DNA from 2 places in the Paenibacillus graminis genome. Region 1 is predicted to be linked to the other one. Evidence: riboswitches for the same ligand, from Rfam matches in the RefSeq annotation. Region 1 holds a riboswitch; the other holds the start of a gene.
The links. A riboswitch is a leader RNA that binds a small molecule or an ion and turns the genes downstream of it on or off. The one in region 1 is predicted to bind cyclic di-GMP.
Positions count from the first base shown of each region.

Region 1 (4,542 bases):
GAGTGCCCAGCCTTACCTGCTGGCAACTAAAGTCAAGGGTTGCGCTCGTTGCGGGACTTAACCCAACATCTCACGACACGAGCTGACGACAACCATGCACCACCTGTCTCAACTTTCCCCGAAGGGCACCTAATGCATCTCTGCTTCGTTAGTTGGATGTCAAGACCTGGTAAGGTTCTTCGCGTTGCTTCGAATTAAACCACATACTCCACTGCTTGTGCGGGTCCCCGTCAATTCCTTTGAGTTTCAGTCTTGCGACCGTACTCCCCAGGCGGAGTGCTTACTGTGTTAACTTCGGCACCAAGGGTATCGAAACCCCTAACACCTAGCACTCATCGTTTACGGCGTGGACTACCAGGGTATCTAATCCTGTTTGCTCCCCACGCTTTCGCGCCTCAGCGTCAGTTACAGCCCAGAAAGTCGCCTTCGCCACTGGTGTTCCTCCACATCTCTACGCATTTCACCGCTACACGTGGAATTCCACTTTCCTCTTCTGTACTCAAGCCACCCAGTTTCCAGTGCGACCCCAGGTTGAGCCCAAGGTTTAAACACCAGACTTAAATAGCCGCCTGCGCGCGCTTTACGCCCAATAATTCCGGACAACGCTTGCCCCCTACGTATTACCGCGGCTGCTGGCACGTAGTTAGCCGGGGCTTTCTTCTCAGGTACCGTCACTCCGGCAGCAGTTACTCTACCGGACGTTCTTCCCTGGCAACAGAGCTTTACGATCCGAAAACCTTCATCACTCACGCGGCGTTGCTCCGTCAGGCTTTCGCCCATTGCGGAAGATTCCCTACTGCTGCCTCCCGTAGGAGTCTGGGCCGTGTCTCAGTCCCAGTGTGGCCGTTCACCCTCTCAGGTCGGCTACGCATCGTCGCCTTGGTAGGCCGTTACCCCACCAACTAGCTAATGCGCCGCAGGCCCATCCTCTAGCAGCAGATTGCTCCGCCTTTCATCCCTAGCCCAGGTGGGCCAGGGAATTATCCGGTATTAGCTACCGTTTCCGGTAGTTATCCCAGTCTAGAGGGTAGGTTGCCTACGTGTTACTCACCCGTCCGCCGCTAACCTACTGGAGTGCAAGCACTCCAGTAAATCCGCTCGACTTGCATGTATTAGGCACGCCGCCAGCGTTCGTCCTGAGCCAGGATCAAACTCTCCAAATAGGTTTTTTCGAGCGGTTGCTTCACCCGAATTACTCCGAGAAAATAACCATCCGAAAAAGATATTGAAAAGAGCGATTGCTCATTTTGAAACATCTGACGAGAATAAAATATTCTCTAATTTGGATCTCACTTACGTGAAATCCCACTCACTCGTTGTTCAGTTTTCAAAGATCAAGCTCGTCGTCGGTGTCGATTATCTCGTCACCAGCAACTCTTATAATATATCATGTTTGTCTTAGCAATGCAAGCTTTTTTTGTAACGATTTAATCAATCGTTTCTAATTTACTTGGCAGCGCTCCAACAACGCTTATTTATAATACCCTATAGTGATATAAAAAAGCAACCCTTTAGAAAAAGAAAGATAACCCGCTTAATATTTAAGCGGGTTATCTTCAAAAATCCTATTGTTAATAGCACATTCACTCTTCTTAATAAAACTTCGCTGCAGAATATTTGCTTGCTACTTTTATTAATCCTGTATCTTTGTTGTTCTTGCCCAAGCCGGCATCGACTGTAGTGTCGATAGTCACCCATTTGCCGTCAAGCAGAACTTCATTCCAGGCATGGTATGAAGTCACATAGCTGGTATTCCCCATGACCAATTTGGTAGGTATGCCTTGACTGCGAAGCATAGTTGCAAACAATGAAGCATAATCGTAGCAAATCCCCTTTTTGGTAGCCAGAGTATTGTCATTGTTAGGGATGTAGTCGGTCGTAACACTGGAAGCCAAGCTATAGTCATATTTCACATTAGAAACGATGTAGTTGTAAATTGCTTTTACCTTTTGTTCATCAGTGGTCAGGCCCTGAGTAAGCTGAGCGGCCTTCAGAACTGATTTATCGGAAGAACTCCATTTCACATTCTGTACGGAGCTCAAGTATACGGTGTTTGCATTGCTCAAGCTGAGGTCTACGGTTTCGGAGGATATCACTTTGTATTTGTTGCCGGTAGTGTTCTCCAGAACAGAAACTTTATAAGAACCGTTACCTTGCTGCAGCGGGAAGGTCTCATTGGGCTTAGAGGCATAGAGGTTATATGTGTAGCTGTTGTTGTCCTTAGTGATCATGAGCTTAATACGCTTGTCCTTAGGAACTTCATAGGAAACAGCGATAACTCCTTGATTCAATTGTGATGTATTCAACCAGCCTGAGTCAGTACTGGCGGCTTCAGCTGAGCCTGTCTGAACGGAAGTGGCAACTACAAACAATGTTAACAACGAAAAAAAGAACTTCTTCATGGATAAAACCCCTTTCGGTAGCTGGCTGCCATCCGTATTGGGAAGGCCCTTTAGCTTTGCGTCCCTACCTTTCGATAGGTTTGCCGTTATCGTATAAGCTTTATCTGTTCTTACTTCATAGAGCGATTTGATAGATTCATATTAAGAACAAACAAAAAAAGCCTCTTCATTCGGTAGCTGGCTGCCATCCATAGCGGGAAGGCCCTTTAGCTTTGCGTCCCTACCTTTCGATAGGTTTGCCGTTATCGTGCTTAGCTTTTATAGTTATATAGTATCATACTTATATCTATATTCAAGACCTAAATCACTAGATTCCTACTACTTTTTAATAAAATTTTAATATACTTCACTTTTAATCCGCAGCTAATTGGAATTTAAGGCAATCTGGCATGAATAATCAGGCGATGCGTCGGATTGACCAATGGATCGCAGGTAATCAGAGTGAGTATCTTATCATCGTTATGTCCATTTAATACGGAAACATCCGTAGGCTCTACAATTGAAATATCATATACTACGTATTGGTAATCCTGTTCCTTTGTTTGTACGGATATAGTATCACCGACCTCAACTTCATTGAGTCTGTTAAAAAGCCTGCCTGCAGTTCTTGATCTGTGTGCGGCAATCGCAGCATTGCCAACCTGCCCAATAGCAGCGGTCTCCTTCATATGGGCGGCAGCATGTTTCATGTTGGCTTTGGTTGCCCCTTCCAGTACAGGCAGCTTCAAATTGATTTTGCTGATCTGGATAATGCCTGTGATCTTGCCGCCCAGCTTAACTTCGGGAGCCGGGGCTTCTGTCGCTTTCGCCAGGTCACCCTCAGAGGATTCCTCAGCGAGAAGCTGGGTGACTTCAGCGTATTGTTTGTGCAAATCTGACTGCGGTGACGGTGAAGGCGTAATCTCACTGTATGCCTGTTCCGCTTCCTCCAGCAGCTTCTGCTGCTGCCAGTCGTTGTACCATTCATTTGCTTTGGGGTACAGCATAATCAGAATCCCGGCAAGAATAATCAAGTAAGAGAACTTGCGCATGAAATCACCTCCGTAAGTTAGTCTGTTTTAAAATACCCACTTCCGGCTTCCGAAGAAATTGATCACTACGGTTACTATAGTAACCAGCACTTTGGCAACCAGCACCTGAATACCGAAGCGGTCTGTCAGCAAATGCATAAGCAGGACCGATATGCCCAGCACAATCAGGTTCAGTATTATAAACCTTACCAGTTGCATCCGGTCAAAACCGTCCTTGCTTCCCCGGTCCTGATCCCGAAAGGTCACCTTCTTGTTCCATATGAAACTATTGGCCGTACCGGCGCTGTAAGAAATGATCTGTGCCGGAGTATTCAACATTCCCAGTGAATGCAGCAGGGTAAAGACGGCAAAATCAATCAAGGTATTCAGCACACCTACGGCATTAAATTTTAAAAACTGGATGAACCCTGCATTAAGCTGTCTATCTGACATAATCGTTGTCCTTCCGCACGCCCGTTTTCTCTTCGCCGCTCTCCGCATCGCCGTAACCTCTCGTCTCACGCACGATATATAGCGGTCTATCCTTGGATTCATCATAGATTCGCCCAATGTATTCACCGATTACACCGAGCAGCATAAGCACAATACCATTAAACAGCAGGTTCACGCCGACGATAGAAGCCCAGCCCGGGACAGTCCATGAGGTGAATATTTTCTGAAACAAAACAAAGAACAGATAAAGAAAGCTTGAGAAGGACAGAAAGAAGCCAATGTATGATGCTATTTTTAACGGTTTGTGGGAAAAGGAGGTGATGCCGTCCAGCGCAAACCGGATCATTTTCTTCAGCGGATATTTGGTTTCACCGGCAAAACGCTCTTCACGCACGTATTCAACCATGGTCTGGCGGAAGCCCACCCAGCTTACCAGCCCCCGGACATAGCGATTTTTCTCCTTCAGACCGCGCAGCACATCGCACACTTTGCGGTCAATTAACCGGAAATCCCCCGTGTCTGTAGGAATTTCCACACTGGTCATGCTGCTGAGCAGACGGTAGAACATCTTCGCAGTTGCTTTTTTGAAAAGAGTCTCTCCCTGACGCTTAAGCCGCTTGGCATAGACTACCTCATACCCCTCTTTCCACTTCGCGATCATCTGCAAAATCACCTCA
Region 1 is NZ_CP009287.1:818,127-822,668, reverse strand. Features, by position in the region: rRNA gene PGRAT_RS03535 (16S ribosomal RNA) at 1-1,163, opposite strand, end outside; gene PGRAT_RS03530 (transglutaminase-like domain-containing protein) at 1,593-2,402, opposite strand; cyclic di-GMP riboswitch class I at 2,416-2,497, opposite strand; cyclic di-GMP riboswitch class I at 2,572-2,653, opposite strand; gene PGRAT_RS03525 (class D sortase) at 2,777-3,433, opposite strand; gene PGRAT_RS03520 (GtrA family protein) at 3,461-3,865, opposite strand; gene PGRAT_RS03515 (glycosyltransferase family 2 protein) at 3,855-4,542, opposite strand, start outside.

Region 2 (4,542 bases), 440 kb from region 1:
CTACGGCCAGCAATGTTTTGCTTGAGCTGGCTGCTGAGGTATTGACGTACAAAGCGCTGGTTGGAACGGTAGCTTTGGTCTGGCTAGGGCTTTGCCACATTAGACGAATGTTGGCATCGCCTGCATTTTCGTAATACTCGACTTTGATATCGTAGAGCTGGCCTGCCTTCAAGGTGATATTCCCGGTACGTTCGGTTCCGCTCTGCTTGGTCCAGCTGCTGATCACGGCTGTACCGTCAATCCAGACACGGATACCATCGTCTGAAGTCGTGGAAATCGTGTAAGTCTCGCTGTAAGACGGTTTGATCAGCCCGGTCCAGCGGATCGAGAACGAATCCACCCCAAGCGAGCTATCCGGTGCAGCCTGCCGCCAGTTAAAATTGACTACTGCGTCGTTACGCACGAGTACAGGTGTACCCGAAAGCGTCATATTCTTGAAATATTCTCCCTGAAGACCATTTAGAGCGGGAGAAACCACCGTACCATTATCTGGAGATAGTACCGGTGTGGCCGTAGGCTTAACCGTTGGTACCGGTGTCGGCGTGGCCGTTGGTACCGGTGTTGGCGTGGCCGTTGGTACCTGTGTTGGCGTGGCCGTTGGCACCGGTGTCGGTGTAGCCGTCGGCACTGGGGTTGGCGTAGCCGCCGGAGTAGGTGGAGCCGCAGGTACATCCAGCCCAGCTTTGTATTGATCCAGTGTTACCGTGTAGTCGTCATTCATAAAGTTTTTGATGGTGGTGGTGCTGTTGTTCTCATAGAGCATTTTTCCCCAGTTCATCATATAGACCCATTGTCTCTGGGAGAGCTGCAGCTTGGCTGTGCTTGGCATTTCGCCATTTTCACCAATGGCAATGGGTTTGCCGTCCGCGAGGCTCAGCAGGCTGTCATGATATTTGTTCATATAATCATTGTTATATATATCTGCTGCGAGAACGTCTACCTTATCCGCCCCCGGATAGGTTAGTTCATAAGGATCGGATGAGGCATTTGGAGCATTGGGGTTCCACACCCACAGCAGGTTGTTTAATTGATGAACGTTTACGAAACGGTCATACATAATATTCCAAAGTTCCGCAAAATTATTTTTCTTGCCCCACCAGAACCAGTTGCCGTTCATTTCATGGTAAGGTCTCCATAGGACCGGGACGCCAGCGTCCCGCAAGGTCTTAAGCGAAACGGCCACTTTGTCCAGATCGGCGATCAGGCTGTTGTATTGAGCCGTTCCCGGTGTTACATACTTATTGAAGTCCGCTTGGCTAAGCGTCTTCTGCACATTCGCCCATTGATACGAAGTGCCGGGCAGCTGCTCATGGAAGGTCATAGCGACGATACCGCCATTTTTGTACCAGTTGATTGCGCTGTACACTACATTTCTGCGCTGCGCTGCTCCAGTGCTTTCCGACTGGCCGCTGATTAAGCCAAGCTCGTAGCCGTGAAGGGCCGCGTACTTTCCGCTCGTCCCCTTCAGTTTGTTGCTGAATTCATCTGGGCTCTCCAGATAGTCATGCTGGCCAGTGATAATGCCTTTTCCTGAAATAGCGTTTAATTCGTCAAGCAGCTTGACGGCAGCAGTTGAAGCATTGGGATTAACCGGAGCTGGAGAATCCGAGGCAGCAGCTGCCTTCGATGGCGCGCCCCCCAGGCCAAGCGGCACTGCAGTCAGAAACAGGGCAATAGTTAACATGATGGACACCAGACGCGACTTACGGTAAGTTGTCAAAATTCATCTTCCTTTCGGTAGCCAGGCTGCCACTCTTTCGAAGGCCCTATAGCTTTGCGTCCCTATCTTTCGATTAGGTTTGCCTTTGTCGTTTTGGAAGGATTTATCCCTCTTACCGTAAGTATCGTCTCTATTAAATTTTTAGTTTAGAGCATTAATGAACTTTCCTTAATAAATGGTTCTTAATACCTGTTTTGGAATTGTAACATTTGGGTAAATAGATTATTTAGCCCTATCTCCAAACCCTTAAATCGACATGAACCGGGATAATTTCATCGGATTCGACAGCGCCATCAGCGCATTTTTTTACGAAATAAACTGCTGCAGAGCGATATCTTCCCACTCCAGCGTAATGCGGATATTGTCTTCTTCTACCAGTTCCGAGCCGGTCTGCACTTCAATGAACTCCACATCTGTCAGCGCCAGAATGGCATGTTTTGTCCCTTCCGGTATGCGGACTACATCCCCTGCTTTCACATTATGCATCTTCTCATTCAGCACAATGCTTGCCTCGCCGCTGACGATCGTCCAGATTTCACTGCGCTTGTGATGCAGCTGATAGCTGATATTTTTACCTTCTGCGATGAAAATCCGCTTGGTCAGCACTTCATTGCCCTCATCGTACTTCACATAATCAATGACCTTATAGTGGCCCCAGCGGCGCTCCTCGTACATCGGTCGTTGTTCAAAAGACTTCAGCACTTCCTTGATGCGCGGGCTTTCCGTTTTGTGGGTCACCAGAATGCCGTCCGGGCTGGCTGCGATAATCAGGTCCTTCGCTCCGATTACTGTGATCGGAATATCCAGCTCATTGATTAGGCAAGTCCCTTCGGAATCATCGGTCACGAAGCCTTTCCCCACATGATTGCTGCTCATTTCCTCGGTGAGGGTATTCCAGGTACCCAGATCCTTCCAGAACCCGGCATAAGGCTGAACGACGATATTCTCTTCTTTTTCCACCACTTCGTAGTCAAAGCTGATGGACGACAGCAGTTTATACTGCTTTTGCAGTTCCTCATAGTTCAAAGGCAGACCTTTGCGCTGCAAAATATCCAGCAGATAGCCCAGGCGGAAAGCGAATACTCCGCAGTTCCACAGTGCCCCCCGGCTGATCAGCTCTTCGGCCTGTACGCGGTCGGGCTTCTCCTGGAAGTGGCTCACCTGCATATAGCCGCTTGCCGCCGCCTCATCGCTGGTAGGAATAATATAGCCGTATTTCTCGGATGCAAGCTCAGGGACCACGCCCATCAGCGCCAGATTTGCGCCGCTTTCCTGCATCGTTGCCTCAAGCTGGACGACGGTTTCAAAAAATGAAGCCTCCACATACGGATCGACGGGGAGAATAGCCACGGTCTCACTTGGAGACACCCCTGCCATTGAATACAGGTAAGCTGCAGTCAGAGCAATGGCCGGGAAGGTATCGCGGCGCTCCGGCTCCACAATGATTGGCACCTCTGCGCCGAGCTGGCTCTGAATCATTTCGACTTGGCTGCGGCCGGTAGCCAAATAAGACGAGTCCGCCATCCCTGTCTCCTGCAATTGTCTCCATACCCGCTGTACCATAGATTCCGGTTCACCTGCCGGGCTTTGCAGCACTTTCAGAAATTGCTTGGAACGAGAATCGTTGGACAAAGGCCAGAGCCGTTTACCAGAACCGCCAGATAGAAGTACCAGTTTCATAAGTGAACCCTCCTATTTATGTGTTGTCGCGTAAATATCGGATTGTTATTGTGAGCTGCTGCCGGGTGGCTTTCGCATGAAAGGCAGGAATGTCACTGACGCATTATGTTGCGTGACAATACTTCAGATCGGCTGTTACGGGAGTCTCTGCAAGGAATGTTTGGACTTCCGGCCGCTGTTGTCTGCAGATTTCTTGATTGTTACCGCTGTTCGCGGTGGAAATCCACAGACAAAGGCGGACGCATTCGCTCCTACAGTTCCAAAATTCCTCTCCGTTCCTCCCTTAACAGCTTTCCCTGCAGCATTTCCACTGGAAAACGAGCCAATGGAATTAGTTCGCCCAAGCTGCTTCACCCGGCAGGCGAAGCTCCCTGCCAAAGTTCCGGCATTGCCACTTGTTTGGCGGCAGTTAAAACTTAGATCGCCCCGGCTACGCTGGGGGAGTAGCCGCTGAGGCCCCCCATTTGCGGACGTCCGACAGAATGGTACTCAAAGCCTGTTCCCTCGATCTGCTCTTTGGAGTAGACGTTGCGTCCGTCGATCAGCACCTGGCGGCGCATGCTCTCCGCAAGCTTGTGCAGATCGATGTCCTTGAACACGCTCCAGTCGGTCAGCAGGCAGACCGCATCGCTGCCTTCCGCCGCTTCTTCCGGCAGGCCGCACCAGCGCAGCTGCGGATGATCATATTGCTGTCTGAAGTTCTCAACAGCAATCGGATCATACAGCTTCACTGTAGCGCCTTCGGCCACCAGGCTCTCAACAATTTCCCGGGCCGGGGCTTCCCGGACATCGTCGGTGTTTGGCTTAAAGGCCAGGCCCCAGATGCCGATTACTGCACCGCGCAGATTGCCAAGCGACTCATGCAGCTTCGAGATGATCATAAAGCGCTGGTCTTTGTTCACCTCAACCACCGATTTCAGCAGCTTGAACTCGTAGTCCACATTACCTGCAATTTGAATCAGCGCATTAGTGTCTTTCGGGAAACAGGAGCCGCCATAACCGATACCGGCCTGCAGGAAGGTTGAGCCGATCCGACGGTCCATTCCCATGCCTTCTGCCACCTTGGTTACATCAGCTCCCACTTTTTCGCAAATATTGGCAATCTCGTTAATAAAAGAGATCTTCGTTGCCAGAAAAGCATT
Region 2 is NZ_CP009287.1:1,262,249-1,266,790, reverse strand. Features, by position in the region: gene PGRAT_RS05380 (PA14 domain-containing protein) at 1-1,720, opposite strand, end outside; cyclic di-GMP riboswitch class I at 1,734-1,814, opposite strand; gene PGRAT_RS05375 (sugar phosphate nucleotidyltransferase) at 2,027-3,400, opposite strand; gene PGRAT_RS05370 (UDP-glucose dehydrogenase family protein) at 3,817-4,542, opposite strand, start outside.
Region 2: linked by a shared signal. The riboswitch ahead of PGRAT_RS05380 (PA14 domain-containing protein) and the one ahead of PGRAT_RS03530 (transglutaminase-like domain-containing protein) in region 1 are both predicted to bind cyclic di-GMP.